DNA from 2 places in the Brevibacillus sp. HB1.2 genome. Region 2 is predicted to be linked to the other one. Evidence: riboswitches for the same ligand, from Rfam matches in the RefSeq annotation. Region 2 holds a riboswitch; the other holds the start of a gene.
What was found. Region 2 has a riboswitch for S-adenosylmethionine ahead of HPY28_RS19880 (pyridoxal phosphate-dependent aminotransferase). Riboswitches for the same ligand answer to the same signal wherever they lie in the genome.
Positions count from the first base shown of each region.

Region 1: it holds a riboswitch for S-adenosylmethionine, as region 2 does, so the genes downstream of both, HPY28_RS23780 (homocysteine synthase) here and HPY28_RS19880 (pyridoxal phosphate-dependent aminotransferase) in region 2, are expected to answer to the same signal.

Region 1 covers NZ_JABMIU010000013.1:82,311-86,678, forward strand. The annotation lists gene HPY28_RS23775 (ArsR/SmtB family transcription factor) at 1-892, opposite strand, end outside; gene HPY28_RS23780 (homocysteine synthase) at 1,050-2,354, opposite strand; SAM riboswitch class I at 2,444-2,550, opposite strand; gene HPY28_RS23785 (rhodanese-like domain-containing protein) at 2,863-3,174, shown strand; gene HPY28_RS23790 (SCO family protein) at 3,256-3,882, shown strand; gene HPY28_RS23795 (YqzG/YhdC family protein) at 3,879-4,217, opposite strand; gene HPY28_RS23800 (hypothetical protein) at 4,321-4,368, shown strand, end outside.
Region 2 covers NZ_JABMIU010000009.1:70,319-74,686, reverse strand. The annotation lists gene HPY28_RS19900 (2OG-Fe(II) oxygenase) at 1-182, opposite strand, end outside; gene HPY28_RS19895 (methylated-DNA--[protein]-cysteine S-methyltransferase) at 175-714, opposite strand; gene moaC (cyclic pyranopterin monophosphate synthase MoaC) at 887-1,369, shown strand; gene HPY28_RS19885 (MFS transporter) at 1,373-2,620, shown strand; SAM riboswitch class I at 2,681-2,795, shown strand; gene HPY28_RS19880 (pyridoxal phosphate-dependent aminotransferase) at 2,879-4,060, shown strand; gene HPY28_RS19875 (hypothetical protein) at 4,212-4,368, shown strand, end outside.

The DNA of each region.
Region 1 (4,368 bases), on a different contig from region 2:
GCTCTGTTATCTCTTGCAGACTCATGTCCTTTTCCGCGAGCATTTTGACCATGCGCAGCCGGTGCTCATCTCCGAGTGCTTTTAAGGCTTGCACCAGTGAAGGGGGTGGCTGATTTGGATCTACAGCATCGTGCAAATTTTCGTCGGCAACAGGGTAATAAAAAATTTTCGTCCCGACAGCATCGGCTTGTACGGTCCACGGGCGATAGATCGCTTGTGGGATCAGCAGTACGCGTGTCACGGCAGGCTCAGGGAGGTAGCTCGATCCCGTCGCATACTCCACCAAGGCTTCCGGGGTGAGCTTCCCTAGCTTGTTTTGCTTTTGCGACCAATCACGTTCTAGCATGCGAACGGTTTCTTCCTCATGCGGCTTGATGTGGGTACCATACCAGCCTTCCATCAATCGGAGAATATGACTCCGCAGCTCTTCTGCATCAACGGAAGTAATATGTCCGATATACGATTCAAAAAAGAGGTGCGCGCGGCACGCTTCCTGTAAAGCGGCGCAATCCTCTTTGCTTCCTTGTGCAGCCTTCCAACGTGCTTCTTGCATATTCTCACCTAGATAAGGGAGGGCCTCGTATCGGAGCTGTTCTGTTGAGAGCTCTCTGACATACGAGAGAAATGAATCCAGATCAGCGAAAGGGCAAAGATCGAGCAGTTGCAAAAGCGTCTTCCACGTGTTGTGTTCCTTCGCATAGTCGACCTCTTGCCGTACAGAAGGCGATAGCTCGTCCAACAGTTGACGCCAGTAGGCAGGAGGGTGTTCCATCGTGTGATGCAATTGATCGTAGGTAGCAGCAGCGATTCCCAAGGCAGCTTCGAATAAAGGAGAATACGAGATCTCCACGCGATACGTTGTCCGTTCACTTCCGATGTTCAAAACTTTCACGTCTATTCATCCTTCCAAAATTTGTACATCATTATGTATTTTATAAATAACGAATGTAAAATTCAATATTTTTCGAACGAGAATAGAAAAATAATAAAGAAGAATCATAAATCTCTATCCAGAGAGATCATGATTCTTCTTTCTTTTGAAGGTACGGTTAACCTACCGTGGATAATTGCAACGCACGCTGCAATGCCTGCTCCAGATCAGAAATGATATCGTCGATCGATTCTGTACCGACGGAGAGGCGAATAAGTCCCGGAGTCACTCCGGCTGCTGCCTGCTCTTCTTCTGTCATCTGCTGATGTGTTGTACTAGCTGGATGAATGATGAGTGACTTGGAGTCCCCGACATTTGCGAGATGGGAGAACAGCTTCACGGACTCGATCAACGTTTTTCCTGCCTCAACGCCACCGCGAATTCCAAAGGTCAGGATCGCGCCTGCACCTTTTGGCAAATATTTTTGTGCCAACTCACGCTGGGAGTCTGACTCGAGTCCTGGATAACTCACCCACTCTACGGCAGAGTGATTGGCGAGGAATTGGGCTACTGCCAAGGCGTTCTGGCTATGCCGTTCGATGCGCAGATGCAGTGTTTCTAATCCTTGCAGGAACAAGAAGGAATTGATCGGGGCGACGGCAGCACCAATATCGCGCTGGAGCTGGACGCGCGCCTTGATAATATAGGCGAGCGGACCGACTGCCTCTGTATAAACAACGCCATGGTAGCTTGGGTCTGGTGTAGTCAGTCCTGGGAATTTTCCGTTGTTCCAGTCAAATTTTCCAGAGTCTACGATAATACCGCCAATTGCTGTTCCGTGGCCGCCGATGAATTTGGTGGTGGAGTGCACGACAATATCGGCCCCGTGCTCAAAAGGACGGCACAAAATCGGAGTCGCGAAGGTGTTGTCCACGATCAAAGGTACGCCATTTTCGTGGGCAATATGGGCGATCGCCTCAATATCAGCGACATCAATGCGTGGATTGCCGATCGTCTCGCAAAACACGGCTTTTGTCTTTTCATTGATATAAGCACGGAAATTTTCCGGATTGGATTGATCAGCAAAATGAACGTTGATACCGAGGCGGGGAAGCGTGTGGGCGAACAGGTTGTAGGTACCGCCATAGAGACTGCTGGAAGCGACGATCTCGTCTCCTGCATGCGCAATATTTAAGATGGCGAATGTAATGGCAGCTTGCCCGGATGCGGTCGCTAATGCACCAACACCACCTTCGAGCAGGGCAACACGCTTCTCAAACACATCCTGGGTCGGATTCATGATGCGTGTATAGATGTTCCCAAACTCTTTTAAGCCAAACAGATTGGCTGCATGCTCCGTATCGCGGAAAACGTAGGAGGTCGTCTGATAGATCGGAACAGCACGTGAGCCTGTTACAGGGTCAACCTCTTGCCCACCGTGTACCGCAAGCGTTTCTGGCTTCCATTGTTGTTGATCGGACATATTCATCTCTCCTTCTACTATGAAATCGACTAATAAAAAAACGGAGCATTCTCCTGAGAAGAAGAAGGCTCCGATCATGCACGGGCTTGTGTTCATCTCTCAGAATCACTGGATTCTGCAGGAATTGGCACCATGCAGCTAGTCTGCTGGTTGCCGGGCTTCGTAGGGCCTGTCCCTCCACCGCTCTTGATGAGAAAAGTTGTTGTCGTAATTGTATGAAAATAAAACCTTGCTGTCAATGTGGAATTTGTAGTTATCAGGGAGGTTTTTGTGTATATATGGATGAAAGGTGTTTCACTCATGCCATTAATTTGTAACGCTTTTGCCTCAAGCTGTTCACATCCCGTGTGGCTACTGCCACAGCGAAATAGGAGATAATGGTAGAAAATAGGGAGCGTAGATGCAGGGTAAAGCCAAGTGCTCTTCGCGTTAGAAAAGTAAAAAAGCGTGTGATATCATGGAGGTGGTTACAACTGATCTGATCGTACATATAGGAGGATAAATAGCGATGAGCCATGGAGTAAAGGAAATGACACCACAAGAGCTGTTGGAAAAGCTGGAAGCCAAAGAGGAGCTGCAAATCATTGATGTACGTGAAGTCGATGAGTGGAATGCAGGTCACATTAAAGAGGCGAAGCTGATCCCACTCGGCTTTTTGCCACATCGTATCGATGAGCTGGATAAGAACATTCCGATTGTGATGGTTTGCCGTAGTGGTGCCAGAAGCCATAATGCTACAGCGTATTTGAGTGAACAAGGATATGACGTGGCGAATATGGTTGGCGGCATGCTCGCATGGCCAGGTGAAGTAGAACAGTAAGAAGTGATAGAAACAGTGTGAATGCCTCCCGCGTGTAATCAGGAGGCATCACGCATGGGACAAGCAGGGAGGAAGCAACCCGTGAGTGAAGGAACACAATTGCAGCAGGAATCTGGGATGAAAAAACATTGGTTTCCTGTGTTAGCTGGTATTATCCTTTTGGCTATCGTCGGAGTATTTGGTTATAAGTACATGACACAAGAGAAGATCGAAGTATTGAAGCCCATCGCGGACTTCACCTTAGACAACAGTAACGGAACAACCTATACCTTTAATGAAAGTGCTGGTAAGGTACGATTGGTTGAGTTTATGTTTACCAAATGTCCGGATATTTGTCCGGCTACCACGTACAACATGGCCAAGCTGCAAGATCAGTTGAAGGAAAAGGGACTGTTTGGAGACAAAGTAGAGTTTATCTCCATTTCCTTTGACCCTGATAACGATACGCCAGAAGTCTTGCAGGAGTACGCAGCCAAGTTCAAGGCAGATCAGAGTGGCTGGAAGTTCCTGCGCGGTGACGCTCAGGCTGTAGAGAAAGTGACGAAGGATTTTGGTCTGATGGTAATGAAGCAGCCAGATGGTTCTTATGCGCATACGGCTCGCATGTTCCTTGTGGATGGAGATGGAAACATGCGCCGCGCGTACGGGATGGCAGCTGACATGGACATGGAAGTCATGATGAAAGAGATGGAACAGCTCGCTGACTAGCGGGTCTCCTCATAGGAGATGTTTACGACTTCTTCTGTCTGATTCACAAATTCAATATGAACGAGTAACGCCCACCTGCGATTGCCTTCTTGAAGCAAGAGCTTAAACGTCTCTTCTGACGTGGTGGGCGTTTTTGGTGTTCGTCCGACGTGCAGGTAGTCCACAATTTGAGCGTTTGGATATCGCTTCATCGTTTCCTGCATCGCGAGCCTGCCCCATTTTGCATAGGGAGGCTGGGCATAGGTAGGAAACGTCTGAAATAGAAGAAGGAAAAGTACGGGACAGAGAAGGGGCATCATGTTCCGATAGCGAAATAGGCGACGAGCGGTTTGCATTTGCTAATCCCTCTCCTTTTCGAAATGGTTTGCCATGTATTTTGAAGACTTTTCGGAATATCATTCGTAGAAAATAATGACAATGAAGTGAGGGAGGTTTTCGATGCATTACTTGCTGATTCCCTTATTTGGCGTTCCTGTTTTGGTGGGG
Region 2 (4,368 bases):
CGGTACCGTGCCATCTGGATCGTATTGCGAAAAAGATCATCCTGTCCATACGAAGCGATTAATTCTTCGCACGCATTCGAGCCTATTAAGGAAGGAAAAGCTGCATACCCTTGTTCGTCCAACTTCTGTTGCAGGGAATGCCAGTCAAGTGCAGCGATCCTTTCTGTCAGTGAACTAGCCATGCTTCACACCCCGATTCGACTTTTGCTCCAGATCAAGCAGAGTTGTCTTCATGGGCAGTCCTCCACGATAGCCAGTCAGTGAACCGTTTTTACCGACAACGCGGTGGCAGGGGACTGTAATGAGAACCGGATTGGCACCGATTGCTGCACCGACTGCACGAACAGCAGCAGGCTTTTCAATGATGTTTGCAATGTCGGTGTACGATGCCGTTTGACCGTATGGGATTTGACGGAGTGCTTCCCAGACAGCGAGCTGAAAAGGCGTTCCAGAGAGGTCGCAATTCATGGAAAAGTGCTCGCGCGTTCCTTGCATATATTCCATCAGTTCTGTTGCAAAAGGCTTTAGCCATGGGTCGTCTTGCACCAGTGCACTTTGTGGGCGATGCTTTTCAACCCACGCTTCCAATTCAGCAAAAGGCTGGTTGACTGAGCCGACATAACAAAGTCCGGCAGCCGTTGCAGCCAAATAAATAGTCCAATCACCATGCACAAGCATTGACCAACGTACCGTCTGATCCTTCATCGTTTCCATTTCCATACGCCTCCTTTGAGCTGTGTACGCACAGTATACCTCCAGCACCTGTTCTTCGTACGTTTTTGGGAGTGGATGAGCAAGATAACGAAACGATGTCCTCTACATTCCCATTGCTTTTAACCAGCGGCGGGAGTAAGGTAGGAGAAGATAGAGGAGGAAAGATACTCGTATGACTGATCAATTAACACATTTTAATGAACAAAATCGAGCGCGGATGGTGGACGTGTCTGAGAAGGACGTCACAAAACGGGTGGCTGTAGCCGAGAGCCAAATCAGCATGAAACCCGAAACACTCGCCCGAATCCGTGAAGGTCGAATCGAAAAGGGCGATGTACTCGCAGTTGCGCAGGTAGCAGGTGTCATGGCTGCCAAAAAGACGTGGGAAATCATCCCGATGTGTCATCCGCTGCCATTGACTGGCATCGACATACAATTTGCTTTTGTAGATGAAACGACGCTTGCGATTACAGGAACCGTGAAGACGACAGGGAAAACAGGCGTCGAGATGGAGGCGTTGACCGCTGTCAGTGTAACGGCTTTGACGGTGTATGACATGTGCAAAGCCATGGATAAAGAAATGATAATCGGTCCGACCAGTCTGCAATCCAAAACAGGCGGAAAAAGCGGCGATTTCCATCGGGGTGAGAAGTAAGCCATGAGGCAAAAGTGGGAATCCTATCCGAGCAGCATTCGTTTATTGGCGATTGCTGCCGTCATTTTTTCTACCGGAATGGCGTGTATTTGGCCGCTGGTCACGATCTATATTCACAACCATCTCGGAAAGCCGCTGACTGTAGCCGGCTTCTTGTTGCTTTTAAATCAAGGCGCATTCCTGATCGGGAGTATTGTCGGCGGGATGATGTTTGACCGCTGGGGTAAAATGCGCACCATTGTTGTAGGCTCCATCGGTGGAATGATCATTTCGGTCTGTTTAGGTGTTACACAAGATTTTACCGTATATGTCCTACTGTTATTATTGAATGGTTTGTTTTATGGATCCCTTTCTCCCGTTATGAATGCGCTGGCAGTGGTTTTATGGCCGGAGGGAGGCCGTAAAGGAATCAATCTGATTTACGTCGCACTCAATGTGGGTGTAGCTGCCGGCTCTGCTTTAGGCGGCTTCTTGGCAAGCGTTTCGTTTGCTTGGACGTTTTTCGGAAATGCGATCACACAAGTAATTGTGCTGACGATGTTTATGCTCATTTTGCCGCGTCAGTTAAAACTGGCAGAGCAAAAACGTCAATTGCAGACGACTGCTCCCGAACAAGCAGAGGGAGAACTTATACGAGAACCACAGCAAGAGACCAAGGTCGTATGGGGAGCATTGCTGCTCTTATGCGGAGGATTGCTCATTAGCTGGATTGTCTATGTACAATGGACAACGGTGCTGTCGACCTATATGCAATCCCTGGGCATTTCACTCCGTCAATACAGTCTGTTGTGGACGCTGAACGGCGGTTTGATCCTGTTTGGTCAACCATTGATTGCGTGGGTCATACGACGCTTTGCCCGTACGCTAAAAGCACAAATGCTCTTGGGCGCTTATATTTTTGCCATGTCGATGTTGATTTTGTCTCAATCAACGGTTTATGCAGGCTTTGTTGCAGGCATGTTCATCATGACGCTGGGAGAAATGCTCGTGTGGCCAGCGGTGCCGGCAGTAGCGGCACAGTTTACGCCAGAGGGACGAGAAGGCTTCATTCAAGGTCTGATTGCAGGGACTGGATCTGCTGGGCGGATGCTCGGACCACTTCTCGGCGCCTTCATTTTCCAATCGATTCATGCGCAGGGACTATTGTTCGTGATGGCGGGCTTGTGTCTGTTGTCTGTCGCATTCTTTGCCTTCCACACATCTTTTCAAAAAAGAAGGCATCAGGTACCCTTACAGAATCAAGCATCTTGACACGGTTTACGTGCTCAAGTAGTATGATATAGACGAAAAAACAGTATATTCCGTGTGTTTGACTTATTCAGAGAGGTGGAGGGACTGGCCCTATGAAGCCCGGCAGCGGATCTGTTCTATGCGATGGACAGATGCTGTGCCAATTCCAGCAGGATTTTTTCCTGACAGATAAGGACGTGACCAAGCTGATCTCCCCCTTTTTCTGTATGGAAAAAGGGGGTTTTACTGTATTGGGCCCAAGAAAGGAATGGAAGAAAGATGCGCATTCAACCCTCCGACATGATTGATCGACTCCCTACCCAGTTTTTTGCGACCCTGGTGGCAAAAGTAAACAAGGTCATTGCGCAAGGCCATGACGTCATAAACCTAGGGCAGGGCAATCCTGATTTGCCGACACCGCCACACATTATTGAAGAATTACAGGCGCAAGCGGCACAACCACTCCATCACAAATATCCGCCTTTTCAGGGACGCGTGGAACTGAAGCAGGCAGTGGCTCATTGGTATAAGCAAGAATTTGATGTGGACCTCGATCCGGAGGAAGAAGTCGCGATATTGTTCGGCAGCAAAACCGGACTCGTAGAGATTTGCCAAGTCCTTATGAATGCAGGCGATGTTGCACTGGTTCCAGACCCAGGCTATCCGGATTATTGGTCGGGTGTTGCTGTCGTAGACGGACGGATGGTCATGATGCCGTTGAAGGCGGAAAATGACTTCTTGCCTGACTACAGCCAGCTCTCCCAAACTGATTTGGATCGAGCGAAACTGATGTTTCTCAACTATCCGAACAATCCGACAGCAGTTAATGCACCACTCGAGTTTTATGAGGAAACCATTCGTTTTGCTCGAAAACATGAAATCGTTGTTTGCCACGACTTCGCCTACGGGGCGATCAGCTATGACGGGAAAAAGCCAGTCAGCTTCATGCAGGTTCCGGGTGCAAAAGAAGTGGGTGTAGAATTTTATACCTTGTCCAAAACGTACAACATGGCAGGCTGGCGTGTTGGTGCTATGGTAGGAAATCGCGAGCTGGTTCGTCTGATTAATCTCATTCAGGACCATTACTTCGTCAGTCTGTTCGGAGCGGTACAGATGGCGGCAGCCAAAGCGATGACGGAGTCACAGCAGTGCGTTCGCGATCTCGTTGCTGTCTACGAAAGCCGCCGCAATGCTTTGTACTCCAATCTGCATCGGATTGGCTGGCAGGCGCCACCATCTCAAGGGTCGTTTTTTGCTTGGCTTCCTGTTCCAAGCGGCTTCACATCCGTGGAGTTCTCTGACCTGCTTTTGGAAAAAGCGCATGTCGTCGTAGCGCCAGGAAATGGCTTTGGTCCGACAGGTGAGGGTTATGTGCGAGCGGCTTTGTTATCAAATGAAGAGCGTCTCGCAGAAGCGGTTCAGCGAATTGAGCGGTTGGGGTTATTTACGAAAACAAAATAAAGGCGAGGTAATTGGGTCACACTACCATACAAATGGAGTGTGGCTTTTTTATTCTAGAATAAAAATCATTCTCATTATTGACAGATAATGATTTTCATTATACGATGGCATTGTTAATGATAATTAGTCTCATCGAGAGCGGGAGGGTACCATGCGCTATCAGATTAACGGTTACACGGATATGTATACGGTGATCGCCAACGAGCGGAAAATCGGCGGAGCCATTGAAGCAGGACAGATTCGCCTGCGGACGGGAGAAGTTTACGCCAATGCTGTTCTCACTCGTTTGGAAATGTCAGGTGCGCATT